Regions from separate parts of the Streptomyces sp. NPDC006393 genome, predicted to be linked through region 2. Evidence: riboswitches for the same ligand, from Rfam matches in the RefSeq annotation. Region 2 holds a riboswitch; the other holds the start of a gene.
What was found. Region 2 has a riboswitch for cobalamin ahead of ABZ484_RS24345 (HoxN/HupN/NixA family nickel/cobalt transporter). Riboswitches for the same ligand answer to the same signal wherever they lie in the genome.

Region 1: linked by a shared signal. The riboswitch ahead of ABZ484_RS03520 (cobalamin biosynthesis protein) and the one ahead of ABZ484_RS24345 (HoxN/HupN/NixA family nickel/cobalt transporter) in region 2 are both predicted to bind cobalamin.

The regions. Positions count from the first base shown of each region.
Region 1 covers NZ_JBEXZD010000004.1:108,653-124,114, forward strand. Annotated here, with positions in the region: gene ABZ484_RS03515 (cobyric acid synthase) at 1-95, opposite strand, end outside; gene ABZ484_RS03520 (cobalamin biosynthesis protein) at 92-1,081, opposite strand; cobalamin riboswitch at 1,181-1,322, opposite strand; gene ABZ484_RS03525 (hypothetical protein) at 1,482-1,712, opposite strand; gene ABZ484_RS03530 (inorganic phosphate transporter) at 1,747-3,183, opposite strand; gene ABZ484_RS03535 (class II aldolase/adducin family protein) at 3,383-4,090, shown strand; gene ABZ484_RS03540 (alpha/beta fold hydrolase) at 4,187-5,317, shown strand; gene ABZ484_RS03545 (hypothetical protein) at 5,873-7,291, shown strand; gene ABZ484_RS03550 (VOC family protein) at 7,349-7,762, opposite strand; gene ABZ484_RS03555 (ABC-F family ATP-binding cassette domain-containing protein) at 7,999-9,597, shown strand; gene ABZ484_RS03560 (helix-turn-helix domain-containing protein) at 10,013-10,234, shown strand; gene ABZ484_RS03565 (enoyl-CoA hydratase/isomerase family protein) at 10,365-11,189, shown strand; gene ABZ484_RS03570 (SDR family oxidoreductase) at 12,139-12,894, opposite strand; gene ABZ484_RS03575 (glycoside hydrolase family 15 protein) at 12,900-14,714, opposite strand; gene ABZ484_RS03580 (SURF1 family protein) at 14,757-15,462, opposite strand, start outside.
Region 2 covers NZ_JBEXZD010000064.1:26,531-41,992, forward strand. Annotated here, with positions in the region: gene narH (nitrate reductase subunit beta) at 1-1,640, shown strand, start outside; gene narJ (nitrate reductase molybdenum cofactor assembly chaperone) at 1,640-2,158, shown strand; gene narI (respiratory nitrate reductase subunit gamma) at 2,155-2,904, shown strand; gene ABZ484_RS24300 (hypothetical protein) at 3,097-3,822, shown strand; gene ABZ484_RS24305 (hypothetical protein) at 3,819-4,184, shown strand; gene ABZ484_RS24310 (hypothetical protein) at 4,339-5,370, shown strand; gene ABZ484_RS24315 (NAD(P)-dependent oxidoreductase) at 5,400-6,308, opposite strand; gene ABZ484_RS24320 (DUF6445 family protein) at 6,443-7,135, opposite strand; gene ABZ484_RS24325 (APC family permease) at 7,314-9,353, shown strand; gene ABZ484_RS24330 (DUF4142 domain-containing protein) at 9,499-10,242, shown strand; gene ABZ484_RS24335 (glycoside hydrolase family 13 protein) at 10,320-12,017, opposite strand; gene ABZ484_RS24340 (metalloregulator ArsR/SmtB family transcription factor) at 12,137-12,496, opposite strand; cobalamin riboswitch at 12,576-12,765, shown strand; gene ABZ484_RS24345 (HoxN/HupN/NixA family nickel/cobalt transporter) at 12,796-13,902, shown strand; gene ABZ484_RS24350 (nucleoside hydrolase) at 13,910-14,914, opposite strand; partial or broken gene thrS (threonine--tRNA ligase) at 14,966-15,462, opposite strand, start outside.

The DNA.
Region 1 (15,462 bases), on a different contig from region 2:
ACGCCTTGCCGCACCAGCCACCGGCAGATCCCGGCCGTGACGACGCTCTTCCCGGCGTCGGAGGTGGTGCCGGCGACGAGCAGACCGCCGCTCATGACGTACGTCCCTTCGTCCGACGGTTGCTGTGAATGCCGTGGCTGCCGCGGTCGCCGCGGTTGCACAGGAGCCTGACGGCGGCGCAGGTGCCGAGCGCGAGCCAGCTCACGCGCCGTGAGAGCCGTACGGCCCGCTCGATGTCACCGACCCGCACGGCGCGCCCGGCGCCGTTGAGCACCGGCCGGTGCTCCACGCGCCCCCCGTACGACAACGTGCCGCCCATCCGCACCCCGAGCGCCCCCGCGAACGAGGCCTCGACCGGACCGGCGTTGGGGCTCGGGTGCCGGCCGGCGTCGGCGCGCCAGGCGCGCAGGGCGCCCCGCGGGTCCGGGCCGGCCACGGCCGCGAGGACGGCGGTGAGCCGCGCACCCGGCCATCCGGCGAGGTCGTCCAGGCGGGCCGAGGCCCAGCCGAAGCGCCGGTACCGGGGTGACCTGTGCCCGACCATGGCGTCCAGGGTGTTGACGGCCCGGAACGCGGCGAGCCCCGGCACCCCGGCGGCGGCGCCCCACACCAGCGCGCCCACCACGGCGTCGGAGGTGTTCTCGGCGACCGACTCCACGACCGCCCGGGCGATCCCGTCGGCGTCGAGCGCCTGTGGATCCCGCCCGCACAGGTGCGGCAGCCGCGCCCGGGCCGCCGCCACGTCGCCCGCTTCCAGCGCGCGCCCGATGGTGCGCGCCTCCCGGGCGAGGGAGGTCCCGCCGACCACGGCCCAGGTGGCGGCGCCGGTCAGGACGACGGAGGCGGCGGGGGAGGTACGGACGGCGCGCGCGGCGGCGGCACCGAGCGCGGCGGCGCCGCCGGCGCACAGAGCCGTGTGAAGTGCGCCCCAGGCCCGATGGTCCCGCCACAGCACGCGTTCCACGGCGCCCGCGGCGCGGCCGAACAGGGCGACCGGATGTCCGCGGCGAGGATCGCCGAGGAGGAGGTCACCGAGGAGGCCGGCGGCGGCGCCGTACGCGAAGACGCGATCGGCACCCATGGGTTCAGCCGACTTCGGGGTCGGGGAGAGCGTCGCTGATGGACCTCGGTCGGCAGCCGCGCATGGCGATATGTCCTCACTCAGGGTGTCCACGCCCTGGTTCGACGAGACCGGCGGTGAGAGTTCCTGGCTCCCGGGGTTCCTACCCCGGTGACAGTGGCGGGACCGCGCCGGATTCGCACCGGCTTCCTCTCCTGCCGCCGTACATGGCTCCGGCAGTCCACCACGCGCCGCGAACAGCCGTCAACTCGCCGTTGACCTGCGACGGGATACTGAGATGAGGCCCACATCGCCGACGCGAAAAGCCCGCCCCGCCCGTTCGCCGAGGTGGCGACGCGGGCGGGGCGGGAGGTGGGACGCTCTTGACTTCCGGGGGTTCGACAGCGGTCCTGACCGGCTGTCAGCCCTTGCCGACGATGAGGTAGATGCCGTAGGCCACCGCGGCGGCGCAGGCGGCGAAGCAGACGTAGGCGCCGGTGACCGCGAGGGTCCCGCCGCCGCTGCCCTGCGCGACGGCCCGCTCCCGCCGGGACAGACCCGCGATGCCGAGGGTGAACAGGGCCACCAGGCCCACGGTGACCGCGAGGCTGACGCCGAAGACGGAGCCGAGGGCTGCCCAGTCGATCTTCATGGTGATGCTTCCTTGGGTGCCGGGTGTGCGGGGATCAGACGGTGGCGGCCGGCGGGGTGGCCGAGGCGGACGCGGTCGGCGCGGGCACCGGATCGATGACGACGGGCTTGTCGATGACGGACGTGTCGATGACGGGCGGGTCGATGACCGTCGCGTCGATCACGGGCGCGTCGATGACGGGCGTGTCGATGACGGGCGTGGTCGGCTGGGCGGGGATCGTCGCGGTGAGCGGCTCGACGGCGGGGGACACGTCCGTCGAGACCGGTGCCGTCGAGGCGGAGGCCGGTGCCGTGGGTGCGGGGGCGGGGGCCGCAGGGGGCGGGGTCACGGCGGCGATCGCCTGGGTCACGACGCCGGCCGGCTCCTCGGCCGCGGGCTCGATGACGTTGGTGTGGTCGACGACCTGGCGGCGGGAGATCTTCCAGATCGCCGCGCTCGAGGCCACGAGGAACACGGCGACGAGCGCGGTGCCCCAGTCGCCCAGCCCGGTGACGGCCTCCGCGCCCGCGCCGACCAGGGCCGCGGCGGGCAGCGTGAGCACCCAGGCGACCGCCATGCGGCCCGCGGTGGACCAGCGGACCACACCGCCCTTGCGGCCCAGGCCCGCGCCCATCACCGAGCCGGAGACGACGTGCGTGGTGGAGAGCGAGAAGCCGAGGTGCGAGGAGGCGAGGATGGCGGTGGCCGCGCTGGTCTGGGCGGCGAAGCCCTGCTGCGGCTGGAGGTCGGTCAGGCCGGTGCCCATGGTGCGGATGATGCGCCAGCCACCGATGTAGGTGCCGAGCGCGATCGCGAGGCCCGCCGAGAGGATGACCCAGGTGGGAGGGTTGGAGCCGGGGGCGATGGCGCCACCGGCGATCAGGGCGAGGGTGATGACGCCCATCGTCTTCTGGGCGTCGTTGGTGCCGTGGGCCAGCGAGACCAGGCCCGCGGAGGCGATCTGCCCGGCGCGGTGGCCCTTCGCGGCCGCCTTGCCGTCCGCCTTCCTGCCGATCGTGTACGACAGCCGGGTCGCGACCATCGCGGCGAGGCCCGCGACGACCGGGGCGGCCACCGCCGGGATGATGACCTTGGTGACCAGGGCGTCACCGTGCACCGCGCCGACGCCCGCCGAGGCGATCGTGGCGCCGATCAGACCGCCCATCAGGGCGTGCGAGGAACTGGACGGAAGCCCGACCAGCCAGGTCAGCAGGTTCCAGAGGATCGCGCCGACCAGGGCGGCGAAAATGACCTCGGGACGGATGCCGGCCTCGTCGACGAGACCCTTGGAGATCGTGTTGGCGACCTCCACGGAGAGGAAGGCGCCCACCAGGTTGAGCGCGGCGGACATGGCCACCGCGACCTTGGGCTTGAGTGCGCCGGTCGAGATGGTGGTGGCCATCGCGTTGGCGGTGTCGTGGAAACCGTTCGTGAAATCGAACGCGAGTGCGGTTACCACCACAATCGCGAGGATCAGCGAGAAGCTTTCCATTTACCCAGGCAATCGTTCGAGCGTCATTGGCTGGTCGAACGTAGGTAACCAGGGTGAACGGAAGATGAACTGGGCCGGTCTTCGGAGTGTCTGAATCTGCTTCCCGGAGGTTCCGTTTCGCCGCCGCGGGCCGCTGTCCGTGGCCCGGCGGAGCGGCTGTCCCTGGCCTGCCGCACCCCCGGGCTGAAAGGATCACGGCATGGCTGAGCGGGACACGCGAGTGACGGATGCAACAGACCCGGTGCGCTCCCGGGAGGCGCGGGAGCCCGAGGCCCGCGCCTGGCGCGAGCTGGTCGCGACGGCCCGGCGCACGGTGGCCGACGGGCTGGTGGTCGGCACCTCCGGCAACGTGTCGGTGCGGGTGGGGGAGACCGTGCTGGTCACGCCGTCGGGCGTGCCGTACGACCGGCTCACGGCGGACGACGTCACCGGCGTCGGACTCGACGGCCGGCAGGTGCTCGGCACCCTGGTCCCGACCAGCGAGCTGCCCATGCACCTGGCGATCTACCGCGCCACCGACGCGGCCGCCGTCGTCCACACCCACGCCGTGCACGCGACGGCCGTCTCGACACTCGTCCCCGAACTGCCCCTGGTCCACTACATGGCCGCCGCGCTCGGCGGTCCGGTGCGTGTCGCACCCTACGCGACCTACGGCAGCGAGGAACTGGCCGAGAACATGCTGCGCGCCCTCGCCGGGCGCTCCGGGTGCCTCCTTCGGAACCACGGCACCATCACCTACGGCGCCACCCTCGACCAGGCCTACGACCGCACGGCCCAGCTGGAGTGGATGTGCCGGCTGTGGCTGACCGCGTCCTCGGTGCCGGGCATGGCGCCGTCCCTGCTGTCGGGCGAACAGCTGGCCGAAGTGACGGACCGGCTGCGGGGCTACGGACAGCCGGGCCGATGAGGGGTGAAGCCGGCTGTTTCTGGAACTCGCAGGAACATGTCACCCCGACCCTTCCTCCCACTGGCCGGTGACCGGGTACGCCACGACACTGGACCCGTGCGCACAGTAGTCAGAGCGACGGCAGCGGCCGTCACCGCGACCCTGGCGGCCGGCGCGGCGAGCGTCGCCGCCGGCCGGCTCGCCAGCGACGCCGCGCTCAAGGCGCCCCCGGGCCGGCCCCTGCCCACCGAACCCCGGCTCACCGTGCACAGCACGGCCGCGGGCCAGATCACCCTCACCCGGGACCTGGCCTCCCTGCGGCCCGGCACGTACGGCCTGGCCGGCAACGGCTCCCACGCGGTCGTCGGACCCGTCCTGCGGGACGCCCCGCACCTGCCCGACACCGTCGTACGCCGGCTGGAACGGGTCACGTACGGACCGCTGCACCCGCGCGACAAGGTCTGGCTCACCCCGAACCTGTACGTCGGCGACCCCCGTTCCGCCCTCGGCCTGCACCACGACGACGTGGAGGTCCCGGGCGAACTCGGCGCGCTGCCCGCATGGTTCGTGCCGGCGGTCCGCGAGACCTGGGTGATCACCGTGCACGGGCTGGGCACCACCCGCGAGCTCCCCCTGAACATCATGAGGTTCCTGCACCGCAGGCACTTCCCGGTGCTCGACGTCGCCTACCGCGGCGACCCGGGCGCGCCCCGCTCCCCGGACGGCCTGAACCACCTCGGCGAGACCGAGTGGCGCGACCTGGACGCGGCGATCGGCCACGCTGTGCGCAACGGCGCCGAACGGGTCGTCCTGCACGGCTGGTCCACCGGCGCCACCATGGCGCTGCGCGCCGCCCTCGACTCGGACCTGCGCGACCGCGTCTCCGGGCTGATCCTGGACTCGCCCGTGCTCGACTGGGAGGCGACACTGCGTGCCCTGGCCAGGGCACGGCACACACCGGGCCCCCTTTTGCCGCTCGCGGTGCGCGCCGCGCAGGGCCGCGTGGGCCTGCACGGCGACCGGCTCGCCCGGGCGAACGACCCGGCGCGGCTCACCGTGCCGACGCTGATCTTCCACGGTCCCGGCGACGAGGTGGCCCCCTGGCGCTACTCCCGCCGCCTCGCCGCCCGCCACCCCAACCTGGTGGCCCTGCACACGGTCCCGGACGCTCCCCACGGCGCCATGTGGAACGCCGACCCCGACGGCTACGAGGAGGCCCTGCGCCGCTTCCTCACCCCACTGATGTGACGGGCCCGCGCGGCCCCGGCCGACGGCCCGCCGGGGCGGACGCGCCGCCGAGGGGATCGCGCCGATCGCGCGCCCGGACGGATGCCCGGGCCGGGTGCCGAGCCCGTGCGGACAGGCCTGCCGGGCATGCGGAGGCGACGCGGCAGGTCTGACGGGCGTGTGGAGGCGATGCGGCAGGCCGGGCGGGCGTGTGGAGGCGATGCGGCAGACCGGGCGGGCGTGCGGAGGTGACGCGGCAGGCCGGGCGGTCGCGCGGACGAGGCCCGTCAGGCGGACCCCGCATGCCGGACCCGACGGGACTGGGCCCGGGGGAGTGGAGTGGTCCCCGGGACTCGGCCCGGGGGACCGGAGCGGTCCCGGGAAGCGGCCGGCCGCGTGGGCCGGTGAGTGGGGCGAGGTCGTCGGTGAGTGGGGCAAGGTGGTTCCGTTTCGGGACGGTGGTGCCGGCTTGTTCCGCTCTGTCGGGCACCCCGGGAACCCCTGCGTTGGCCATCTCCGTCGCCCGCCGTGACATTCCGTTTGGGTTTTCGGACCGTCAAACGGAAGACTGCACCCGTGACGTCCCGTATCCCGCGCGACTCCAGGCTTCGACTCGTCCGACCACGACCCCTGGCCGCCGCCCCCCGAGCCGTGAACCAGCGGCGCCCGCGCCGCGCCGCACCGCGCCCCCCGGAGGGCACCCCGGCACCCGCGGAACTGGCCAGAATGGCGCGCTCCGGCCTGGCCGGGGCGGTCCGCGTCGCCCGCTGGGCCGACGCCGCCCTCGGACCCGGCCGGAACGGGGCGACCGCCGACGGCAAGGCCACCCTCTCCGAGGCGACCGCGCGGCAGGCCGCCGCCGCGCTGCGCCTGGGCGTCGCCCAGGTCCGCGCCGACTGGGACACCGCCCGCCTCGCCGGCCTGGTCGAGGTGCACGGCGACAACGCCCGCCCCGGCTGGCGGCTGCGCGCCTGGGACCGCGACGACAGCGCCGTGCTGCGCGGCTGGGTCGCCCTCTTCGACGCCTGGTCGCTGGCCTGCCCCGAGCCCGGGGACCAGGAGGCCGCCGCCGTCGCCGAGGTCGTCTCGGCCATGCCGCAGGTGCTCTCCTTCCTCCAGCTGTCGGCCGGCCCCGTCCCGGTCGAGCAGCTCCTCGACCTCCTCCGCCAGCGCGTCACGGAGCTGCGCACCGCACGCTGCGAGGTGCCCTACGACGCCCAGCCCGCCGTACCCGCCGGCGAGCCGGCGAGCCTGGCGGGCCCCGCCGAGGCCACCGCACTGGCCCCCCTGCTCGACTGGGCGCTGCGGGCGCTCGCCTCCGTCGGCGCGCTCACCTACGGCGACGGGCAGGCCACGCTCACCCCGCTGGGCAGCTGGGCGGTCTGGGTCAAGCTGGAGCAGATCTGCGTCGCCGCCCAGAGCCCCGCGGGGAACATCGAACAGGCGGCGGAGGACATGCTCCGCGGCTGCGCCCAGCTGCGCCCGAACGCGGCCCGTGCCGAGTACCGCGCCTGGCTCGCCGCCCGCCCCGTCGGCAGCGCCGTCACCGAACTGCTCGGCGCCGCACGCGGCGAGGACGCCCTGCTGCGCGGCCTCGCCTTCGAGGCGCTGCGGGTCGTGGGCGCCCCCGCCGAGCCCGATGTGAGCGCCGTGCTCGACGAACCGGCGCTGCGGCCGTACGCCCTGCTGTGGCTGGCGGAGCACGACGGCGTCGACCCGGAGGACGCCCACGAGGTCCTCACCCGTGAGGAGGCCACGTGGCTGTGGGTGGACACCGCCGCCGCCGTCGCCGACCACGGAGAGGCCCCGATGCTCGTCCGTCACCTGGAGGCCGCGCTGCAGCCCACCGTCCCCGCGCTGCTGGACGAGGTACGGGCCGTAGGGCACCCCCGCACCGTGCAGGTGCTGGTCGCGCTCGCCGCCGCCCACCCCGATCCCGCCCTGGCGAAGGCCGTCCGCCGGGCCGCCTTCCAGGTACACACCGGCGGCAGCTAGCCGGCGGCAGCCAGGGGTGTCTCGTTCGGATCGGGCCGTCCTGCCCGCGGGCGGCGCTCAGCCCTCCGTGCGCGGGGCGTACGTGCCGAAGCTCCAGACGTTGCCCTCGGCGTCCCGGGCCATGTAGTCCCGGGACCCGTAGTCCTGGTCCGTCGGCGGCATGAGGATCTCCACGCCGTGGTCCACCGCGCGCTGGTAGTGGCCGTCCACGTCGTCCACCACGACGTACACCCCCACGGGACCCGCGCCGCGCATCGCCTCGTCGAAGCGGCCGCCGCGGCCCTTGGAGCCGAGCATCACCGCGCCGTTGCCCTGCACCAGCTCGGCGTGGAGGACGAGGCCGTCCTCGTCCTCGTAGACCGTCAGCTCGGTGAAACCGAGGGCCTCGGTGAGCTGCTTGATCGCCGCCTTCGCGTCCGCGTACAGCAGCGTGGGACAGATGCTCGGGCGTCCGCCGACCGTGTCCGCCATGCCGATCACTCCCTTGTGACTCGGTGCTCGTGAGTCGGTACTCGCCGGAAAGTCCGGTTCGTCGCCCAGTCTGGCACCGGCCACTGACAACGCCCCGGCACTCACGCCGCGCGCGGACGGGAAAACCGCTTGCACACCCCCGTTAGACTGTTCCGCATGGCCATTCTCCTCGCGCATTAGACGGCGGGTACGTCCACAGCCGCCCATCCCGCCCCCTTCCGCCCTGGAGTCTGTCCGTGATCTCCGCTTCCGGCATCGAGCTGCGCGCCGGTGCCCGCATCCTCATCGAGAACGCCACTTTCCGCGTCGCCAAGGGCGACCGCATCGGCCTGGTCGGCCGCAACGGCGCCGGCAAGACGACCCTGACCAAGGTCCTGGCCGGCGAGGGCATCCCCGCCGGCGGCACCGTCACCCGCTCCGGCGAGGTCGGCTACCTCCCGCAGGACCCCCGCACCGGCGACCTCGACGTGCTCGCCCGCGACCGCATCCTCTCCGCCCGCGGCCTGGACGTGCTGATCCGCAAGATGCGCGAGAACGAGCAGCGCATCGCCACCGGCAAGGGCAGCACCCGCGAGAAGGCGCTCAAGCAGTACGAGCGCCAGGAGACCGAGTTCCTCACCAAGGGCGGATACTCCGCCGAGGCCGAGGCCGCCACCATCGCCGCCGCGCTCAACCTGCCCGACCGGGTGCTCGGCCAGCCCCTGCACACGCTCTCCGGCGGTCAGCGCCGCCGTATCGAGCTGGCGCGGATCCTGTTCTCCGACGCGGACACGCTGCTCCTGGACGAGCCGACCAACCACCTCGACGCGGACTCGATCATCTGGCTGCGCGACTACCTGAAGACCTACCGCGGCGGCTTCATCGTCATCTCGCACGACGTCGACCTGGTCGACACGGTCGTCAACAAGGTGTTCTACCTGGACGCCAACCGTTCGGCGATCGACATCTACAACATGGGCTGGAAGCTCTACCAGCAGCAGCGCGAGGCCGACGAGAAGCGCCGCAAGCGGGAGCGGGCCAACGCCGAGAAGAAGGCCGCCGCGCTCAACGCCCAGGCCGACAAGATGCGCGCCAAGGCCACCAAGACCGTCGCCGCGCAGAACATGGCGCGCCGCGCCGACAAGCTGCTCTCCGGCCTGGAGGCCGTCCGCCAGTCCGACAAGGTCGCCAAGCTCCGCTTCCCCGAGCCCGCGCCCTGCGGCAAGACCCCGCTGATGGCCGAGGGCCTGTCGAAGTCGTACGGCTCCCTGGAGATCTTCACCGACGTCGACCTGGCCATCGACAAGGGCTCCCGGGTTGTCATCCTCGGCCTCAACGGCGCCGGCAAGACCACCCTGCTGCGCCTGCTCGGCGGGGTCGAGACGCCCGACACCGGCGAGGTCGTCCCCGGTCACGGCCTCAAGCTCGGCTACTACGCCCAGGAGCACGAGACCCTCGACCCGGACCGCACGGTCCTGGAGAACATGCGCTCGGCGGCCCCCGACATGGACCTCGTCGAGGTTCGCAAGGTGCTGGGCTCGTTCCTGTTCTCCGGTGACGACGTCGACAAGCCGGCCGGGGTCCTCTCCGGCGGCGAGAAGACCCGTCTCGCCCTGGCCACCCTGGTCGTCTCCTCCGCGAACGTGCTGCTGCTCGACGAGCCGACCAACAACCTGGACCCGGCCAGCCGCGAGGAGATCCTCGGGGCGCTGCGCACCTACAAGGGCGCGGTCGTCCTCGTCACGCACGACGAGGGGGCGGTCGAGGCGCTCCAGCCGGAGCGGATCATTCTGCTGCCCGACGGCGTCGAGGACCTGTGGGGCTCCGACTACGCGGACCTCGTCGCCCTGGCCTGACCCGGCTCGCCCGACCGGGGCTCCGGTCGGGCTCCGCGCCGCCTCCGGTCGCCCTCCGCCCGCCCTGGGCTCGGCCTCTGATCAACCTCTGATCAACGGCGTATGGATCATTCGGCCCATCGGTGATCCATCATCTGTGTGAGATCTCCTCGTATCGAGGTGTGTCGTACACGGATTTTCCGGCCGAGCCCTTACGTACCAAGGGCTCGGCCGTCGTACGTCTGTGACCTGGGAGTTCGTGGAACAACCCGATCAGCGGTATCGACGGCACGGTATGGAATATCAGGTTCCGCTTGTGGGGGCCGACTCCTGTCGTCACAACCATGTCTCACAGACCTTGCCGAATGGGTGGCCATCGGGCCCGGGAGGGGTGATCATGAGGAGACCAGAGCGCACTTCCCATGAGGAGGCACGGGTGGCCGAGACTCTGAAGAAGGGCAGCCGGGTGACCGGCGCCGCGCGCGACAAGCTCGCGGCAGACCTGAAGAAGAAGTACGACGCCGGTGCGAGCATTCGGGCGTTGGCCGAGGAAACCGGCCGCTCGTATGGCTTCGTGCACCGGATGCTCAGCGAGTCGGGCGTCACGCTCCGTGGGCGTGGCGGGGCGACGCGGGGCAAGAAGGCCCCGTCGGCCTGACCTCGGGAGAGCCCATCGGCTTCGATGGTGACCACCCGGTCGGGCAGCCGAACGGCCGGGTGGTTACTGTGCAGTCACTTAGGATGCCCGCGCTGGCATCCTGGACGACCGCACCCATCGGAGGCGCACCATGGCTTCGCCCGAGCACGACCTCGACCCGGTACGTGACCCAGTATCCGACGTACTCGACAAGGACGGCGTGCGGCTCACCGTGGACGACTCGATCGCCACGGTGACGCTGACCAATCCGGCCAAGCGCAACGCGCAGAGCCCCGCCCTGTGGCGGACGCTCGCCGAGGCCGGGCGGCTGCTGCCGGGCTCCGTCCGTGTCGTGCTGCTGCGCGCGGAGGGCAAGTCCTTCTCCGCCGGCCTCGACCGGCAGGCGTTCACGCCGGAGGGCTTCGACGGCGAGCCGTCGTTCATCGACCTCGCACGCGGCAGCGACGCCGAGCTGGACGCGACCATCGCGGAGTACCAGGAGGCGTTCACCTGGTGGCGGCGCAGCGACCTCGTGTCCGTCGCCGCGGTCCAGGGGCACGCCATCGGGGCGGGCTTCCAGCTGGCGCTCGCCTGTGATCTGCGCGTCGTCGCCGACGACGTGCAGTTCGCGATGCGCGAGACCAGCCTCGGGCTGGTACCGGACCTCACCGGCACGCATCCGCTGGTGGGGCTGGTCGGCTATGCCCGCGCCCTGGAGATCTGCGTGACGGGCCGGTTCGTGACCGCCGAGGAGGCGGTGAACACCGGGCTGGCCAACCTCGCCGTGCCCCGCGACCAGCTCGACGCGGCGGTCAACGACCTGGCCTCGGCGATCCTCGCCGCGCCCCGCGACGCGGTGATCGAGACCAAGGCCCTGCTCCAGAGCGCCCAGACCCACACCTACGAGGCTCAACGCACCGCCGAACGCCAGTCCCAGGCCCGCCGCCTGCGCGACCTGGCCGGCCTCGGCGAGTAACCCGCGCCCGAACTGCGCCCGCCGGCAGACCGGGGGCCTGCTCACATCCGGCCGCCGCCCGCCGGCCTCACCGGACTCGGGCCGTTCCACGCGCCGCCCGCGCGACTTGGCCGTCCTCGGCGAGTAGTCGCGGCCGAGCGGGGCGCGCCAGTGGACCAGACGGTCCCGTCACGTCCAGCCGCCGCCCGGTTGCGGCGGTGGTCGCGTCCCGTCGGGACCGGACTCGGGCCGTTGTACGCGCCGCCTGAGCGATGTGGCCGTCCTCGGCGGGTAGTTGCGGCCGAGCGAGGCGCGCCAGTGGACCAGACGGCCCTGTCACGTCCAGCCGTCGCCTGGTCGCCGCGGTGGTCGTATCCCGTCGGGACCGGACTCGGGCCGTTGCACGCGCCGCCTGAGCGATGTGGCCGGTCTAGGCGGGTAGGCGCGGCCGAGCGAGGCGCGCCAGTGGACCAGACGGCTCTGTCACGTCCAGTCGCCTGCTGGATGTGACCGGTCGGCGCGGGCGTCCCGGGCGTCCTCACCGCGTCGGCCATCTCCGGGTGCCGACGTCGCGCGCCGAGCCGGCGTGCCCGTCTCGGCCCGTGCTGGTTCCGACGGCGTACGGCTCCGCCCAGGCGGAGGCAGGCGCCGTCGGGCCCGGGCGCCGGACCTGCCTTGCGCTCGAGCCGGCGGGCCTCGACGGGGCTCGGCGGCGGGTGAGCCGCCCCGAGCAGACACGCGCGCCGACGCGTCGTCCGGCCGCTGTCGGACGTGGCCGGGGCGTAGCGGCCGGTTCGCGCCCGCCGCGCCCGCCGTCTTCATGGTGCCGCCCGTCCCCCTGCTGTGCACCCATCCGACGGGGCCGCGCTCAGGCAGCCCCGGGGCGCGGCCGGTCCCGGAAGGGACGGCGCCGTCGTGTGGGCCCGGCGGGCAGGTGACCGCCCGCGCGCGCCCACGGGCCCGGCGGGGCTCAGAAGCCGTGTCGGGCGCCGCCGTCGACCGGGAGCATGATGCCGGTCAGGTAGGACGCCGCCGGGGACAGGAGGAACGCCGCCGCGCGGCCGAACTCCTCCGGGGTGCCGTACCGGCGCAGGGGGATCCGGGACTCGTTCGCCACGCGGGTCGCCTCCGGGTCCGCCGAGAGCCCGTCCAGCTCGCGCACGCGGTCCGTGTCGATGCGGGCCGGAAGCAGACCGACGACCCGGATGCCGCGCGGTCCCAGCTCGTCCGCGAGGGACTTGGCGAACCCGGCGAGTCCGGGCCGCAGGCCGTTGGAGATGGTCAGTCCCGGGATCGGCTCGTGCACGGAACCGGACAGCACGAACCCGATGACACCGCCCGCCTCCAGCTCCGCCGCCGCGGCCCGGGCCAGCCGCACCGCCCCCAGGAACACCGACTCGAACGCCGACTGCCACTGTTCGTCGGTGTTGTCGGCGACGAAGCCGGGCGCCGGCCCGCCGACGCTGACGAGGATGCCGTCGAAGCCGCCGAAGTGCTCCCGCGCGGCCGCGATCAGCCGCGCCGGTGCCTCGGGGTCGGCGTTGTCCAAGCCCACCCCGACGGCGCTCGCGCCCAGCTCGGCCGCCGCGTCGGCGGCCCGCTCCCCGTCCCGCCCGGTGATGACCACCTTCGCCCCGTCGGCGACCAGCTCGCGCGCGGCGGCGTTGCCCAGCCCGCGGGTGGCCCCGGTGACGACGTACACCCTGTCCTTCAGTCCAAGATCCATGGCCCCTATCCTGCCCGCTCCTCCCCGAACAGGGCGAGGGCGGTGTTCACCAGGCCGATGTGGCTGAACGCCTGCGGGAAGTTGCCGAGCTGCCGGCCCGCGCCCGTCGCGTCGTCCACCCGGTACTCCTCCGCCAGCAGCCCCACGTCGTTGGCGAGGCCCACCAGCCTCTCGAACAGCTCCCGGGCCTCCCGGGTCCGGCCGGTCATGTGCAGCGCGTCCGCGAGCCAGAACGAGCACACCAGGAAGGTGCCCTCGCCCCCGGGCAGTCCGTCCACGGCCGCGGCGTCGGCACCGTCCGCGTCGGTGCTGTAGCGGTGCAGCAGGCCGTCCTTGCCGAGCTCCGCGCGCACCGCGTCGATGGTGCCGGTCACCCGCGGGTCGTCCGGCGGCAGGAAACCCACACGCGGAATCAGCAGCAGGGCGGCGTCGAGCTCGCGCGAGCCGTAGGACTGCGTGAACGTGTTCCGCTCGGGGTCGTAGCCCTTCTCGCACACCTCGCGGTGCACCTCCTCGCGCAGCGCCCGCCAGCCCTCCAGGTCGCCGCGCAGCGCCGGGTTCTCCTCGAGGGTGCGCACCATCCGGTCGGCGGCCACCCACACCATCACCTTGGAGTGCACGAAGTGGCGCCGGCCGCCGCGCACCTCCCACAGCCCCTCGTCGGGCTGCCGCCAGGCCCGGCGCAGGAAGTCCAGCAGGGAGCACTGCATCGACCACATGTGCGGCTGCGAGGACAGGCCCGAGCGACGGGCCAGCGACAGCGAGTCCAGGACCTCCCCGTAGACATCCAGCTGAAGCTGTTTCACCGCGTCGTTGCCGATCCGTACGGGCGCCGAGCCGGCGAAGCCGGACAGCCACGGCAGCTCGTACTCCGGCAGCCGGCGCTCACCCGCGAGCCCGTACATGATCTGGAGGTCCGCGGGGTTGCCCGCGACCGCGCGCAGCAGCCAGTCGCGCCACGCCTCGGCCTCCTCCTGGTAGCCCGCCGACAGCAGGGCGCCCAGGGTGAGCGTGGAGTCGCGCAGCCAGCAGTAGCGGTAGTCCCAGTTGCGCACCCCGCCCAGGTCCTCGGGCAGGGAGGTGGTCGGGGCGGCGACGATGCCCCCGGTGGGGGCGTAGGTGAGCGCCTTCAGCGTGATCAGGGAGCGGACGACGGCGTCCCGGTGCGGGCCGGTGTAGCGGCAGCGCGCCGCCCAGGCCCTCCAGTCGACGACGCTGTGGTCCAGCGCCCGGAACGGGTCGACCAGCGGCGGGCGCGGATCGTGCGAGGGGTGCCAGGTCAGCACGAACGCCACCCTCTCGCCCTCGCCGACGGTGAACTCCGCGTGGGTGCGGAAGTGCTCGCCCCACGTGCGCACCGGCGGCTCGCTGCGCAGCCACGCCGAGTCGGGCCCCGCGACGGCGACCCGGTGGCCGTCGGCCTTGCGCACCCAGGGGATGATCGAGCCGTAGTCGAAGCGCAGCCGGAGCGTGCTGCGCACGGTCACCCGGCCGCTGAGGCCCTCCACGATCCGTACCACGTCCGGGGCCCGGTCGCGCTGCGGCATCAGGTCGGTGACGCGGACCGAGCCCTCGGGGGTGTCCCACTCGGTGTCGAGGACCAGCGTGTCCGGGCGGTAGGCGCGGCGGGTGCAGGGGCCCTCGGCGCCTTTGGGGGCGAGGCGCCAGTGACCGTTCTCCTCGTCGCCGAGCAGCCGGGCGAAGCAGGCGCCGGAGTCGAAACGGGGCAGGCACAGCCAGTCGATCGAGCCGTCCCTGCCGACCAGGGCGGCCGTCTGCTCGTCACCGATGAGCGCGTAGTCCTCGATCCGCGGGTACACGGATGTCCGGATTCCCGTTGGAGGCGCCGGACAATCAGGCGTCTACACCGCGGCGGGTTCCGTCTCCTTCTCGGCCGATGCCTTCGCCGCCCCCGCGCGCTCCTTGAGTTCGCGCCGGACCAGGACCAGCCAGCCCACGGGGACGCCCACGGCGAACAGCCACCACTGGATCGCGTACGGCAGGTTGATGTCCCCTATGCCGATCCAGCTGCTGTCCTCCTTGGGCGACGGGAGCGGTTGGGGACTGCCGTCCTTGGGCGCGGGAGAGATCAGCTCGATGTAGCCGCCGAACACCGCCTTGGCGGAGGTGTCGCCCGAGTCGCGCAGCAGCGCGCCGACCTGTTCGCTGTTGATCAGCATGATCTGGCGGTCGGGCAGCCCCTTGACGTTCTTGATGCCGCTCGCGGCCGTCGTCTCGTCCTGCATCAGCCGCCCGGTCACGGTGATCTCGCCCGACGCCGGTGCCGGAATCCTGGGGAAGGCGGTCTGCGAGGCGGAGGAGGCGATCCAGCCGCGGTTGACGAGGAGGGTCCTGCCGTCGTCCAGCACGAACGGGGTCAGGACGTGATAGCCGACCTGGTCGTCCGCGTTCGTACGCCGGCGCACCACCAGTTCGTGCGCCGTGTCGAAGTGGCCCTTGGCGGTCACCCGGCGGTAGATGGCGTCGTGCGCGACGGATCCGCCGACCGAGGTGAGCGACTCGACGGGCACGGGCCGCGCCGCCAGCGAGGCGTTGATCACCTGGTTC
Region 2 (15,462 bases):
GCTGCCACACCTGCTCGGTCACCTGCAAACAGACCTGGACCAACCGCACCGGAACCGAGTACGTCTGGTTCAACAACGTCGAGACCCGCCCCGGTCAGGGCTACCCGCGCGGCCACGAGGACCAGGAGAAGTGGCGGGGCGGCTGGCGACTGGACGCCCGGGGGCGCCTCGTCCCGCGCTCCGGAGGCCGCGCCCGCCGCCTGGCCCGCCTGTTCGCCAATCCCGAACTGCCCTCGCTCAAGGACTACTACGAGCCCTGGACGTACGACTACGAGACCCTCATCGCCGCCCCGCTCGGCGACGACCTGCCCACCGCCCGCCCCCGCTCCCTGATCGACGGCCGCCCCACCGCCGTCACCTGGGGCCCCAACTGGGACGACGACCTCGGCGGCGGCCCCGAGCACCTGGCCGACGACCCGGTGCTGAAGAAGCTGAGCGAGCGGGTCCGCCTGGAGTACGAGCAGGCGTTCATGTTCCACCTGCCGCGCATCTGCGAGCACTGCCTGAACCCGTCGTGCGTGGCCGTGTGCCCCTCGGGCGCGCTGTACAAGCGCATCGAGGACGGCATCGTCCTCGTCGACCAGGACCGCTGCCGGGGCTGGCGGATGTGCGTGAGCGGCTGCCCGTACAAGAAGGTGTACTTCAACCACGCCACCGGCAAGGCCGAGAAGTGCACGTTCTGCTACCCGCGCATCGAGGCCGGCGAACCGACCGTGTGCTCCGAGACCTGCGTGGGCCGGCTGCGCTACCTCGGCGTCATGCTGTACGACGCCGACAAGGTGGGCGAGGCCGCCTCGGTCACCGACGAGAAGGACCTGTACGAGGCCCAGCTCGGCTGCTTCCTCGACCCGCACGACCCGGACGTCGTGCGCGCCGCCGAGGAGTCGGGCATCCCGCACGACTGGATCACGGCGGCCCGCCGCTCCCCCGTACGGGACCTGATCACGACGTACCGGATCGCGCTGCCCCTCCACCCGGAGTACCGCACCCTGCCCATGGTCTGGTACGTCCCCCCGCTCTCCCCGGTGGTCGACGCGCTCACCCGCGGCGGCCACGACGGCGAGCACCCGGCCGCCCTGTTCGGCGCCATCGACGCCCTGCGGATCCCGGTGGCGTACCTGGCCGGGCTGTTCACGGCCGGCGACACCGTCCCCGTCGAGGCCGCCCTGTGCCGGCTGGCCGCGATGCGCGCCCACATGCGCCGGACCAACCTCGGCGAGGAACGCGACCCCGCGATCGCCCGCGCCGTCGGCATGGACGAGCGCGACCTGGAGGCCATGTACCGGCTGCTCGCCCTGGCCAAGTACGAGGAGCGGTACGTCATCCCCACCACCTACGTCGCCGGCGGCGGGGAGGAGGAGGCGGGCGCGGGATGCAGCCTGGACCACGACGGCGGACCCGGGATGTACGGCACGGACGGCGCGCACGGCACGGTCGGCGCGCACGGCACGGACGCCGGGAACGCCATCGGTGCCATGGCCGCCATGGGTGCCTTCCACGCCCCGCCCGCGCCCCCGCCCGCGGCCGACCGCACGGGCGGGACGCGCGACGGTCTGCGCGGTCGCGTCAACCTGCTGAACTGGAACGGCCGCGGCCGGCCCCGAGGGCTGTTCCCCGAGCGGAAGGCCGAGTCGCGGTGATGAACCAGCAACGAGCCGTCCACCAGGCCGCCTCCCTGCTCCTTCAGTACCCCGACCAGCGCTGGCCTGCCCACCGCGCCCTGGTGCTGGAGTCCATCGGCGGGCTGCGCGGCCCGGCGGCCGAGCCCCTGCTGCGGTTCTGCCGCCGCACCGCCGACACCCCGCTGCTCGACCTCGCCGCCCAGTACGTCACCACCTTCGACCGCAGCCGCCGCCGCACCCTGTACCTGACCCACTACACGGACGGCGACACCCGTCGCCGGGGCGCCTCGCTCGCCGCGCTCAAGGCCCGCTACCGGCAGCACGGCTGGGAACCGTCCGACGGCGAACTGCCCGACCACCTGCCCGCCGTGCTGGAGTTCGCGGCACGCTGCCCCACCGCCGGCCGTGCCGTGCTCCACGAACACCGCGGCGCCCTCACCCTGCTCGCCACCGGCCTCGCGTCCCACGGCAGCCCCTACCTCGACGTGATCCGCGCCGTCCGGGCCACCCTCGACGAAGGAGTCCGCGGCCGATGACGCCTCCGCCCCTGAACCACCTGCACCGGCAGCACCTGTACATCGCCCTGTGGGGCGTCCTGCCCTACCTGGCCCTGGCCGTGCTGGTCGCCGGCACCGCCTGGCGCTACCGCTACGACCGCTTCGGCTTCACCACCCGCTCCAGCCAGCTCCACGAGTCCCGGCTGCTGAGGATCGGCGGACCGCTCTTCCACTACGCCCTCTTCCTCGTCGCCGGCGGTCACGTCATGGGCCTGCTCGTCCCCGAGTCCCTCACCCGGCGGCTGCGGGTCAGCGAGGCCGAGTACCACGGCGTCGCTCTGACCATGGGCGGCGCGGCGGGCGTCGCCGCGGTGGCCGGGCTCGGCCTGCTGCTGTACCGCCGGCTGCGGGTGCCCGCCGTACGGCGGGCGACCGGCCGCGGCGACCGCCTGACCTACCCGCTGCTGACCCTCGTCCTGCTCGCCGGCCTCACCGCCACCGCCTCCTCCGTGACCAACCCCTACGACTACCGCCTCGGTGTCGCCGTCTGGTTCCGCAGCCTGTTCACGCTCGACCCCGACGTCACCGCCATGGCCCACGCCCCGCTCGTCTACCAGCTGCACGCCCTGCTCGCACTGGCCCTGTTCGCGCTCTGGCCGTTCGGCCGCCTCGTGCACGCCTTCGCCGCCCCCCTCGGCTATCCGGCCCGCCCCTACGTCGTCTACCGCTCCCGCGGCCGGGCGGCACCGTCCGGGCGTACTCCACGCAGGTCACCCGCGCGCTGAGACGAACGTCGCCCGGCGCGTGGGAACGTGTCCGGCCGTATTCGGGTCCATACGGTTGTGCGCACGGAGTGGGGAACTGCTTCGAGGAGCCGAGCGGTGGTCCAGGAGTACCGGAAGTACCAGTACGTGCGCGGGGTGCCGGCCCGGCTCGCGCTGTTCGCCGTGCGCACCCTGCGCGGCGAATGGCACGCCATGGTCGTGGCCCCGCTGCGGCAGCTGGCGCGCCGTGGGCTGTCCGGGCTGGTGCTGGCCTTCGTGGCCGCCTTCGGTGTGATCTTCTTCCACGCCATCGCCCAGCACCCGAGGGGCGAGACGGCGGTGCGGATCCTCGGCGGCGTCCAGGGCGACCTGCCGCTGTGGCTGGCCCTGCTGCGCACCCCCGTCTCCCTCTACGTCCCGGCCCTCGACCTTCCGGTCTGGGCCGGCATCTCCCAGTTGTTCCTCGCGTTCGCCCTGGCCGAGCTCACCCTGGGCCGGGGCCGCACCCTGTTCATCTCCTACGCCACCACCCTGGCCGGCACCCTGACCGTGCGGGTGATGCTCGCGATCGGGCCCGGACGGTGGGGGCTGGGGCTGCCGCCCGGGATCGGGCACGTCCTCGACACGGGTCCGTCCGCCGCCGTGGTGGGCCTGTTCACCTACCTGTCCGTGGTGCGGCGCGCCCCGGTCGTCTTCCTCCTCACCGGCGGCTCGATGGTGGCCGAGTCGGTGGTCAGGCCCAACCTGGCCGGCCGCGAGCACCTGATCGCGGTCGCCACGGCGGTCCTCCTGGCCGTGGCCCACGAACGCGCCTGGCGCCGACTGCCGCGACCGGCCCGGCGCCCGCGCACTACGGCCGCCGCCCCAACCCCTGCCGTTCCGGCCGCACTTGCCTATCCTGAACCCATGCGCACAGGGGGAAGGACGGGGGACCGATGAACTGGATCTGGTGGGTACTCATCCTGTTCTGGACCGGCGGCTTCGCGTGGCTCGCCGACACCGCGCGCACCGCGCTGCGCAACCGCCACCAGCGCAAGCTGGAGCTGATGGAGGCTCAGAAGGCGGAGCGGCTGGCCGTGGAGGCCGCGCACAAGCCGCCGGAGCCGGTGTGCGGCTGCACGCACCACCTGGCCAAGCACGACAAGAACGGCCGGTGCCACGAGCGCGTGGAGGTGCCGACCGCCTGGGACGAGAACAAGAAGCCGGTCCGCTACGAGCCGGGCCAGTGCAACTGCCAGCAGTACGTGGGCCCTCAGCCGCTGTCCCAGGTGTACGCCGAGGAGCTCACCGACCGGGCCTGACCGTCGCCGGCGCCGCCGTCCGGAGGCGGCCCCGGCGTCAGGGCGCGGACGCACCGCCGAATCCCCGCAGGAGCGTCACACAGGCTGCACACAGGCGGGCACCGCCCTTGTTAGCGTGGCTGGCCGCCCGGCTGGCCTACTCAGGAAGATCCGGATGGACTACTGCTCCACGTGCCGACGGCACCTCAACGGTGCCCTGGTGTGCCCCGGCTGCGGGGCCTACGCCCCGGACATAGCCCCGAACGCCACCACGGACTCCGCGGCCCCCTTCGCCCCGGGGCCCGCCGCGGACCCCGCGTCCGGCGACGGCTTCGCCGCCCACCCCGCACCGCCCTTCACTCCCCCCGGCACCGCCGGGTCCCCCTTCGCCTGGGAGCCGACGCCCGGACCGGCCGAGGCCGCGCCCGCGGCCCGGACGGCCGCCGGGGACGCGATGTTCACAGGCACCGCAGGCACCGCGGGCGCCATGTCCGCGGGCGCGGCGGACGGCGCAGCCGCTACGGCGGATGCGGCGGACGAGTGGCAGCGGCCGGGACGGGCGGCGCGGCGGCGGCAGCGGGCCCGGTGGAAGAAGACCCAGCGTCGTGCGCTGGTCGCGACCGCCGTGGCGCTGGTCGGCGGCGGTCTGACCGTCGCCTCGCTGGACCGGCACACCGCCGGCCCCGCCCAGGCGGCACCCGCTCCGGGCGCCCCGCACACGGACTCCGTGGGCCGGCAGCCGGCCGGGCACACCGGCACGGCGACCGGGGACGCGGACCTCGGGCAGGCCGCGCACACCTCCCCCGCACGGCCGTCCACACCCCCCGCGCAGCAGCCGCCCACCACGGCCGCGGCGCCCCACGACACCGCCACGGCCCAAGGCGTCCACCCCTACTCCGCCGCCCCGCACACCACGGCGGCCGTGCCCGCTGAGACGGCCTACCCGTCGGCGCCGGCTCGGCAGCCGGGCGGATCGGGGCGTTCCGTCACCTCCTCGAGTACCTCGGGCTCCTCGGGTGGATCCGGCGGCGACCGCTCCCCGGGCACGACGACGCAGCAGACGCAGCAGACGTCGCAGCCCGCCACCTCCGACGGCTCCGGCTCCGGTACGACTCAGACCAGCCCGTCGACCACGGCGCCGTCGCAGACCTCGCCCTCGTCGACGTCGTCGCAGCAACTCTGTCTGCTCGTGATCTGCCTGGGCTGACGAGGCTGACGAGACCCGGTCGGGACCGGTCAGGCCCGGTCCGGCCCCCCGGTGGCCTTGTCGTCGAAGCTGGCGAAGTACGCCGCCGCCATGTCCTCGTCGGCGTGGCCCAGGGCGGCGGCACGGGCGAAGCGTTCGGCGCTCGCGGCGGCCACGTCGAGGCGGACGCCGTGCCGCTCACCGGCCTGGACGATCAGCCGGGCGTCCTTCTCCGCCGTCGCCACGGCGAAACTCGGCGGCAGCAGCCGGTCGCCGAGGATGAGACCGGCCTTGGCGTGCAGATAGCCCATGTCGAGCGGGCCGCCGGAGATGAGGTCGAAGAAGCCCTGCGGGTCCACCCCGAGGGCCTTCGCCAGGGCCAGCGACTCACCGGTCGCCGTGGTGGCCGCGATGACCCAGCTGTTGGCCACCAGCTTCAGCCGGGTCGCGCTCGCGTCCGCCCCGTCCTCGCCGGTCCACACCGTACGGGCGCCGACCGCGTCGAACACCGGCGCCACCGCGTCCCGGCCCTCGGCCGGCCCGGCGGCCAGCACCGTCAGCTGCCCCGCCTCCGCGGGCTGCTTGGTGCCGAGCACCGGGGCGTCGTAGAAGACCAGGCCGTGCTCGCGGGCCAGGGCGGCCAGTTCGCCGACCGACTCGAGACCGGCCGTGGTCGACTGCGCCCAGGCGGCGCCCCGGCGCGCCGCGAGGGCCGCCTCGCGCATGACCTCCAGCACCGTGCCGCCGTCGTACAGCATGGTCAGGACCACGTCGGCGTCGCGCACCGCCTCGGCGGCCGTGTCGACGACCCGTGCTCCGTCGGCGGCGAGCGGTTCGGCCTTGGCGCGGGTGCGGTTCCAGACGCGGACGGTGTGCCCGGCGCGCACGAGGTTGCGGGCCATCGCCGAGCCCATGATCCCGGCGCCCAGGACGCCCACGGTACGGCTGGTCTCGGTCATGTCGTCCCCTTCGTGATCCATACGGCGAGTATCGCGCGCTCACCGGGCCCGCCCGGGGAACGACCGGCACCGCCGACACGGACGGCCCCCGGGACGTGTCAGGCCGTCCGGGCGTGTCAGGCCCTCCGGACGTGTCAGGCCATCCAGAAGAAGACCGCCGTCATCCGCTTCTCCTCCAGCGTCCGGCCCACGTAGCCGGTCGCGCTGTGCACCAGGTTGGCGTGGTACAGGAGCAGGCGGTTGGCCTTGTGCGGGACGCGTACGTCCTCCTCGAAGGCGTCCGGTGCGACGAACCGGGTGCCGAGGGCCTCCACGAGGTTGGTGTGCGGGGCCTGCACGACGTTGCCGCCGAGCCGGCCGCCGGGCAGCGACTGGCGGTAGAAGCTGGTGCCGCAGTCCTTGGGGACGGCCGGGTTGAGGTAGAGCACGGCCGCGTACCGGCACAGTGCCCGCGAGTCGGTGTGCGGCCGGGGCTCGCTCTCGCCCTCCCCGACGACCTGCACGCAGTTGTGGTTGAGGGTGCCGCCGCCGGGCGCCTGCTGCACCCACAGCTCCTTCGCCCCGGTCGCCTTCCTCACCAGCCGCTCCACGCGGGCCAGTTCCGGCGGCTCCAGACCGGGCATGGTCCGCAGCCCCGGCCAGGTCTCGGAGGTGTACGGATGCCCCTTGACCCAGTCGTCCCCGGCCAGGCACCGCTCGCGTACGGCTCCCGCGTCGGGCAGGACGTCGTCGATCACCCAGTAGTCGCGTCCCTTGGTGGGCTTGCGGTAGGGCAGGACGGGGAGCGCGGCGGGCGCCCGGCGGGGCACGGGAGGCTGTGGGGGCATGCGGCCGAATGTAGGTCGGGCGCTCCCCGGAGCTCTCCCAGGTGCCGGTCAACGTTCCGTCAACCTTGCTGAAAACGCCGCCGGTTGCGCATCGGAGCGCCGGGGCCGGCGCTCACCGGCCCGCCGCGCCCGTCCCCGCCTCCCCGGCGGCCCCGCCGTACCGGCATACGCTCGCCGCGTGCTCAACGTGCCCGGGTTCCTGAAGCGGCTGGTCATCGGCCGGGCCATGCGCAGCGAGGAGCTGCACGAGACACTGCTGCCCAAACGGCTGGCGCTGCCGATCTTCGCCTCCGACCCGCTGTCCTCGGTGGCGTACGCGACCCAGGAGATCCTGCTCGTGCTCACCCTGGGCGGCCTGGCCTATCTGCGCTTCGCCCCGTGGATCGCGGTGGCCGTGGTGACGCTGCTCGCGGTGGTGGTGCTGTCGTACCGCCAGGTCGTGCACGCCTATCCGAGCGGTGGCGGCTCCTACGAGGTGGTGTCCACGAACCTCGGCCCCTCGGCGGGCCTGGTCGTCGCCGCCGCCCTCCTCGTCGACTACGTCATGACCGTGGCCGTCTCGGTCGCCTCCGGCGTCGACAACGTCATCTCCGCGCTGCCCTCGCTCGCCGGGCACCGGGTGCTGCTGGCGCTGGGCTTCGTGGCGCTGCTGACCGCCGTGAACCTCAGGGGCCTACGCGAGTCGGGGCGGGCGTTCGCGGCGCCGACGTACCTGTTCGTCGGAGCGGTGCTGATCATGGTGATCACCGGGCTGATCCGGTGGGCGCTCGGCGCCGCCCCGGTGGCGCGGACCGCCGGTTACGGCATCGCGCCCGCCCCCGGGGAGGCCGGGCTCACGGGGCTCGCGCTGCTGATGCTGGTGCTGCGCGCCTTCTCCTCCGGCTGTACGGCGCTGACCGGTGTGGAGGCCATCTCCAACGGTGTGCCGGCCTTCCGCCGGCCGAAGTCGCGGAACGCGGCGGCCACGCTGGCGGCCATGGGGCTCACCGCGATCGCCATGTTCGCCGGGGTGACCGCGCTCGCCCTGCTCGCGCGCGTGCACATCACCGACGACGCCTGCCGACTGACCGGCCTGCCCGGCGACTGCCGCGCCTATCCGCAGCGGACGGTGATCGCCCAGCTCGCGGCGGCCGTCTTCGGCGGTGAGCACAGCGTCGGCTTCTACGTCGTGCAGGCGGCCACCGCGCTGGTGCTGATCCTCGCCGCGAACACCGCCTTCAACGGCTTCCCGCTGCTGGCCTCGATCCTCGCCCTGCACCGCTTCCTGCCCCGCCAGCTGCACAACCGCGGCGACCGGCTCGCCTTCTCCAACGGCATCCTGGCGCTCGCGATCGTCGCGGGGCTGCTGCTCTGGGGCTACCGGGCGAGTGTGACGAGCCTGATCCACCTCTACATCCTCGGCGTGTTCACCTCCTTCACGCTCTCCCAGCTGGGGATGGTGCGGCACTGGAACCGCGAGCTGCGCGCCGGGTCCGGCACGGGGGCCGGGGCGGGCCGCGAGGTCCGCCGGCGCTACCGCGCGGCACGCGCCGTCAACACCCTCGGCGCCTGTGTGACCGGGCTGGTGCTGCTGATCGTGCTGGTCACCAAGTTCACCCAGGGCGCCTGGCTGGCGGTGCTCGCGGCGGCCGTGCTGTGGGTGACCATGCGTGGCATCCGCCGCCACTACGACACCACCTCGGCGGAACTGGCCGTGACCGATCCGCAGGAGCACCTGATGCCGCCCTCGCGGGTGCTGGCGCTCGTCCTGGTCTCCCGGCTGCACAAACCGACCCTGCGGGCGCTCGGCTACGCCCGCGCCTTCCACCCCGACCGGCTCGAGGCGCTGACGGTCGCCACCGACCGCGCGGCGGCGGCCGCCCTGGCCGAGGAGTGGGAGGACTACGGCATCGACGTGCCGCTGAAGGTCCTGGACTCGCCGTACCGGGAGGTGGCCCGCCCGGTCGTCGAGTACGTGCGCTCGATGCGCCGGGACAGCCCGCGCGACCTGGTGGCCGTCTTCATCCCCGAGTACGTCGTCGGGCACTGGTGGGAGAACCTGCTGCACAACCAGTCCGCCCTCTGGCTCAAGAGCAGGCTGCTCTTCACCCCGGGCGTGATGGTCACCAGCGTGCCCTGGCAGCTGACCTCCTCCAGCCGCGCCGACCGTCACCCGGCCCGCGCGCCGGGAGCCGTACGGCGGGGCGAGCCGGACCGGCCGGACGGGCGACGTCCCTGAAATCCCGGAATTCTTTACCAGAACCAAAGGTTCCGGAGGCTTTCCCGTCCGTACTGCTGTGTGTCCGAACCGCCGCTGGGCGGGCTTCACTTACCGGGCAGGAGGCACGGTGCGCTTTTCGCGGAACACGACGGGAACCCTCTTCGTGGGCGGAGCTCTCGGTCTGACCCTCGTCGCGCTGGCCTATCCGGGCATGCTCGGTTTCCAGAAGGTCTCCGGCGACCCCTCCAGGGTCATCTCCCAGACCCAGTGGGGGCCGCTCACGGAGGCGGACCGCGACTTCGTGGTGAAGGTGCGCGCGGCCGGGCTGTGGGAGTACCCCGTGGGGCAGATGGCCGTGAAGAAGGGCACCACCAAGGCGGTCGTCACCGCCGGTCAGCACCTGATCGACGGGCACGCGGCGCTGGACGCCAGCTGCCGGAAGATCGCGCCGATGCTCGGCATCGCCCTGCCGAACGTGGCCAGCCCCCAGCAGCAGGGCTTCGTCACCACGCTGAGCGCGGACACCGGCAAGAAGTTCGACAGCGACATGGCCAACATCCTGCGCGTGACGCACGGCTCGATCTTCAACACGATCGCGAAGATCCGCTCCACCACCGAGAACAGCCTGGTCCGCGCGCTCGCCAACCAGGCCAACGCCACCGTCCTGGACCACATCACGGTCATGGAGGACACCGGCCTGGTCGACTACGACCAGGTGCTCTTCCAGCAGACCACCCCGCCGAAGCTGCCCGCCTCCGACCTGACCCCGCCGCCCGTGTCCGGCGGGCAGCCCCAGGTCGTGCTCACCCCGCCGCCGAACGCCACGTCGAGCCCACTGAACCTCGGCGGCGCACCGGGCGGGGCACCGGGCGGCGGCGCGCCGTCGCCCAGCCCGACGGTGGGGTGAGCCCGCGCGCCCGTGCGCCCGTGCGTCCCCGCGCTCGGCGGCGGGCGGGGGACGTCGCGGGACGGCCGTGACATGCCCTACGCCAGCCACACGGTGGTGTCCGGTCCCAGCCGACGCCCCGCGAGCGGCGCGCTGCTCAGCAGCACCTCCCCCTGCGGCAGCGGCACGTCCACGTCCGACAGGTTGGTGACGCACCGCCAGCCCTCCGACCGGGCGAAGGCGAGCACCCCGGGCGGGTTGTCCTCCGTCCAGGTGAGCGACTCGCCCGCCGACAGTTTGCGGCGCAGCCGCAGAGCCGTGCGGTACAGCTCCAGCGTCGAGCCCTCCACCCCGTCCTGCGCCTGCACGGCGCAGGCGGCGAAACCGGCCGGCTGCGGCAGCCAGGCCGCGCCCGCCCCGAAGCCGTACGACGGTCCGCCGGTCGTCCACGGCAGCGGCACCCGGCAGCCGTCCCTGCCCTTGCGGACATGGCCCGTCTGCTCCCAGATCGGGTCCCGCAGCACCTCGGTGGGCAGGTCGGCCACCTCGGGCAGGCCGAGTTCCTCGCCCTGGTAGACGTAGGCCGAACCGGGCAGCGCGAGCATCAGCAGCGTCGCCGCGCGGGCCCGGCGCAGGCCCGCCGCCTCGTCCACGGCCGGGGCGCGACCGCCGGACAGCAGCCAGGCGTTCTCGTCGGTGCCCGGCGGGAGCATCAGCCGTGAGGCGTGCCGGATCACGTCGTGGTTGGACAGCACCCAGGTGGCCGAGGCCCCGGCGGCCCGCGCGCCGGCCAGCGAGGCGGCGATGACCCGGCGCAGCTCGCCGGCGTCCCAGCCGGTCTGGAGGTACTCGAAGTTGAAGGCCTGGCCCAGTTCGTCCGGGCGGGCGTACAGCGCGCGCCGGCTGTCCGGCACCCAGGCCTCGGCGACCGCCGTGCGGGGCGGGAGGTAGGCGTCGAAGATCTTGCGCCAGTCGCGGTAGATCTCGTGGACGTCGTCCCGGTCCCAGTAGGGGTGGCTGCCGGGCGCCACGTGCGGCAGGGCGTCCTCGCCGGTGACCCCGATGTTCCCGACGTCGCGGAGCGGTTCGCCGAGGTCCTTGACCAGGGCGTGCGCCACGTCGACGCGGAAGCCGTCCACGCCCCGGTCGGACCAGAACCGCAGGGTGGTGCGGAAGTCGGCGCGGACCTCCTCGTTCTCCCAGTTGAAGTCCGGCTGCTCGGGTGCGAACAGGTGCAGGTACCACTGCCCGTCCGGCACCCGCCGCCAGGCGCTGCCGCCGAAGACGGACTGCCAGTCGCTGGGCGGGAGTTCACCGTGCTCGCCGCGCCCGTCACGGAAGACGTACCGGTCACGGGCCGGGGAGCCGGGGCCGGCGCGCAGCGCCTCCTGGAACCAGGGGTGCAGGTGCGAGCTGTGGTTGGGGACGATGTCGACGATCACCTTCAGGCCCAGGCGATGGGCCTCGGTGACCATGGCGTCGAAGTCCTCCAGGGTGCCCAGGCGCGGGTCGACGTCCCGGTGGTCGGCGACGTCGTAGCCGCCGTCGGCCAGCTCGGAGGGGTAGAAGGGGCTCAGCCACAGCGCGTCCACGCCGAGCGCGGCGAGGTGGGTCAGCCGCTGGGTGACGCCCCGGATGTCACCGAGCCCGTCCCCGTCGGCGTCGGCGAAGCTGCGGGGGTAGACCTGGTAGACGACGGCCTGCCGCCACCAGTCGGGGTTCTTGGGGGAGAGGTCGAGAGGGGCGTCGTGGGGGGAGGTGTCCGTCGAGTCGTGCGTGGTGGTGCGGTCGGTCACGCGGTCTCCTCTTCGGTGCGTTGTCGTAGCAGCAAAGAGAACTCTGTCCAGATCGCCGGAAACATGAACACCGCCATGAGAAGGCAGGAGGGCAGTCGGGGCGGCGATGGGGGCGTGCGTCAGCCGGCGTCCGCCGCGCAGTGCTCCAGCAGGCTCCGTACGTCCCGGTCCACCACCCTGTAGCGCACCACGCGCCCCTCCTTCTCGCCCTCCACCACCCCGGCCGCCCGCAGCAGCCGCAGCGCCTGGGAGACGGCCGGGTCGTTCATGCCGGTGGCGATCGCGAGGTCGGAGACGGCCAGCGGGCCGGTGCGGTGCAGGGCGAGCAGCAGCGCGAGCCGCTTGGGGTCGGCGAGCAGCGAGAAACGGTCCGCCCAGGCGCGGACGTGCGCGGCGTCGCCGATCGCCGCGATGGCGTCGCACACCCGGTGACCGTCGATGGTGCGGCGGTCCGCGCGATCGGCAGGGACGAGATGCATGCCGCCATCCTCGCAGCGGCACTCTGTGATCTTCCATACCTGCGCAGGTATGCAGCTATGCAGGCAACCGCTTCCGCCTCTACGGTGGGCGGGCCGTGGTGTTCGGGAAGTCGATGCAAGGTCGACGCGGCCCTCGCCACTGTGATCGGGGAGTTCCAGGTCCACGTCCCGCACGGGACAGCCACTGGCCGTCGTACGGCGGCCGGGAAGGCGGGCCGGGCACGCACCACCCGTAAGCCAGGAGACCGGCCACGGCAGCTCACGAAGTGATCCACGAGGTGCTGGAGCGTGATGACCGGATGACCCTGCCCAACCCTGCCCCGACGACGACCAAGGCCACCTTCGCCTGGCGCCGGGAGGACACCCTCAAGACCGCCGGCCTGATGGCCGCCATCGCCGGACTGCACGTCGTCGCCTTCGGAATCCTCTTCCTCCTCGTCCTGCCGGGACACTACGAGGTGGGTTCCAAGGCGTTCGGCATCGGACTCGGCGTCACCGCCTACACCCTGGGCGTACGGCACGCCTTCGACGCCGACCACATCGCCGCCATCGACAACACCACCCGCAAGCTGATGGCCGACGGCAAGCGGCCGGTGTCGGTGGGCTTCTGGTTCGCGCTCGGCCACTCCAGCGTCGTGATCGTCCTCGCCGTGATGATCGCGGCCGGGACGCAGCTCGCCGACCGGGTGACCGACGAGGGTTCCACCACCCATCAGGTGCTCGGATTCATGGGCACGACCATCGCCGGTGCCTTCCTCTATCTCATCGCCGCCCTGAACCTGGTCGCCCTGGCCGGCATCCTGAAGGTCTTCCGGTCGATGCGGGCGGGGACCTACGACGAGACCGAGCTCGAACGGCACCTGGACTCCCGGGGGTTCATGAACCGCTTCCTCGGCCGGCTCACGCGTTCCATCTCCCGGCCGGGCCAGATGTACCCGCTCGGCTTCCTCTTCGGCCTCGGCTTCGAGACCGCCACCGAGGTCACGCTGATGGTGATGGCCGGTTCGGGCGCGGCCGCCGGACTGCCCTGGTACGCGATCCTGTGCCTGCCCCTGCTCTTCACGGCGGGCATGTGCCTGTTCGACACCCTGGACGGCACGTTCATGAACTTCGCCTACCAGTGGGCCTTCTCCAACCCCGTCCGCAAGGTGTTCTACAACCTCACCATCACCGGCCTGTCCATCGCCGTCGCCTTCTTCATCGGCACGATCGAACTCGTCGGCGTCCTGCACGACAAGCTCGACCTGCGGGACGACGTCACCGGCTGGATCGCCGGCCTCGACCTGGACAGCGTGGGCTACGTCATCGTCGGCCTGTTCGTCGTGGTCTGGGCGGCGGCGCTGGCGTACTGGAAGGCGGCCAGGGTGGAGCAGCGCTGGGCGGTCCGGGCGGCGGACACCGACTAGGGCGAACCTAGGGCCTGCCCTGAGCACCGGAGGCCGTGGCGCCTTCGACCGTGGCCAGGTACAGCTTCACGTACCGGTCCGGGTCGATGTCCAACGCCACGTCCACCAGCGGCTGTTCGCGTGCCTCGCCGTGGAGTTCCGCCTCGCCCGGGCGCGGCCGGCGGTCGACGACCGTCTGGCCGCGCGCGGGGCCCGGCGCGAGGTTCACCTCCACCGGCAGCCGGTGCGTGGTCAGCCCCGCCGGGTCGGCGACCGAGCAGACGGCGCCCGCGTCGCCGAGCCCGCCGGAGGGATCCTCCTCGGAGGTCACCGGACCGCGGTGGGCGAGCAGCCGCCCCGCGAGACGCGCGCCCGGCTCGGCGCTCCCGCGCAGCCTGCGCACGTCGTCGGCCGGGACGATCACCCGCCGGAACACGTCCAGCCCGTACATCGTGATCGGCACCCCGGCGGTGAGCAGGACCGCCGCCGCCTCCGGGTCGTGCCAGACGTTGAACTCGGCGACCGCCGTGGCGTTCCCGGTGGCCACCGCGCCGCCCATGAACACGATCCGCTCGATGTTGCGCGTCACCTCCGGGTGGGTGCGCAGCAGCAGCGCGATGTTCGTCAGCGGGGCCGTCGGGATCAGGGTGACCGGGCGGGGCGAGGCGAGGATCTCGCGGCGCAGCAGCGTCACCGCGTCCACGCCGGCCGGGCGGCGGCGCGGCGCGGGCAGTCCGAGGTCGCCCATGCCGTCCCGGCCGTGCACGTGGTGCGCGGTGCGCAGGGGCTCGATCAGCGGGCGTTCGGCGCCCCGCGCCACGGGGATCTCGGGGGCGCCCGCCTGTTCCAGGACGGTCAGCGTGTTGCGCACCACCTGGTCCACGTCCGTGTTCCCGGCCACGCAGCCGACCGCGCGCAGCTCCAGGCCCGGGTGGCGCACGGCGAACAGCAGGGCCAGGGCGTCGTCGACACCGGTGTCGCAGTCGATGATCACGGGGGTGGCGGGGGTGGCGGGGGTGGGCTGACCGGTCACGGCGGGCTCCCTGGTGAACGTTCCGTCGGCGGACGTCCCGACACTGCGACCTTATGCGCCGGACGCCTCGCCCTCACCCCACAGTCCGGTACCCCGCGCCGCCACCCGCTCCGCGATCCGGTCCAGCAGCTCCCCGACGGACACGGGCCCCGGCCGGCGCCCGTCCCGCAGCCGCGGCGCGGCCAGTCCTGCCCCGGCCTCCCGCTCCCCGATCACCGCCTGGTACGGCACCAGCCGCGCCGCCCGGATCCGAGCCCCCAGGCTGCCGTGCTCCGGTCCGGCGAGTTCGGCCCGCAGCCCGCGCGCCAGGGCCTGCCGTACGACGTCCTCGGCGCGCGCCGCCTGTGCCTCGGCCACCGGCAGCACCACCAGCTGCACGGGCGCCAGCCACACCGGGAAGGCCCCGCCGTGCTGCTCGATCAGGTGCGCGACCGCGCGTTCCACGCTGCCGATGACGCTGCGGTGCACCATCACCGGGCGGTGCCTGGCGCCGTCGGCGCCGATGTAGTGCAGGTCGAAGCGTTCCGGCTGGTGGAAGTCGATCTGCA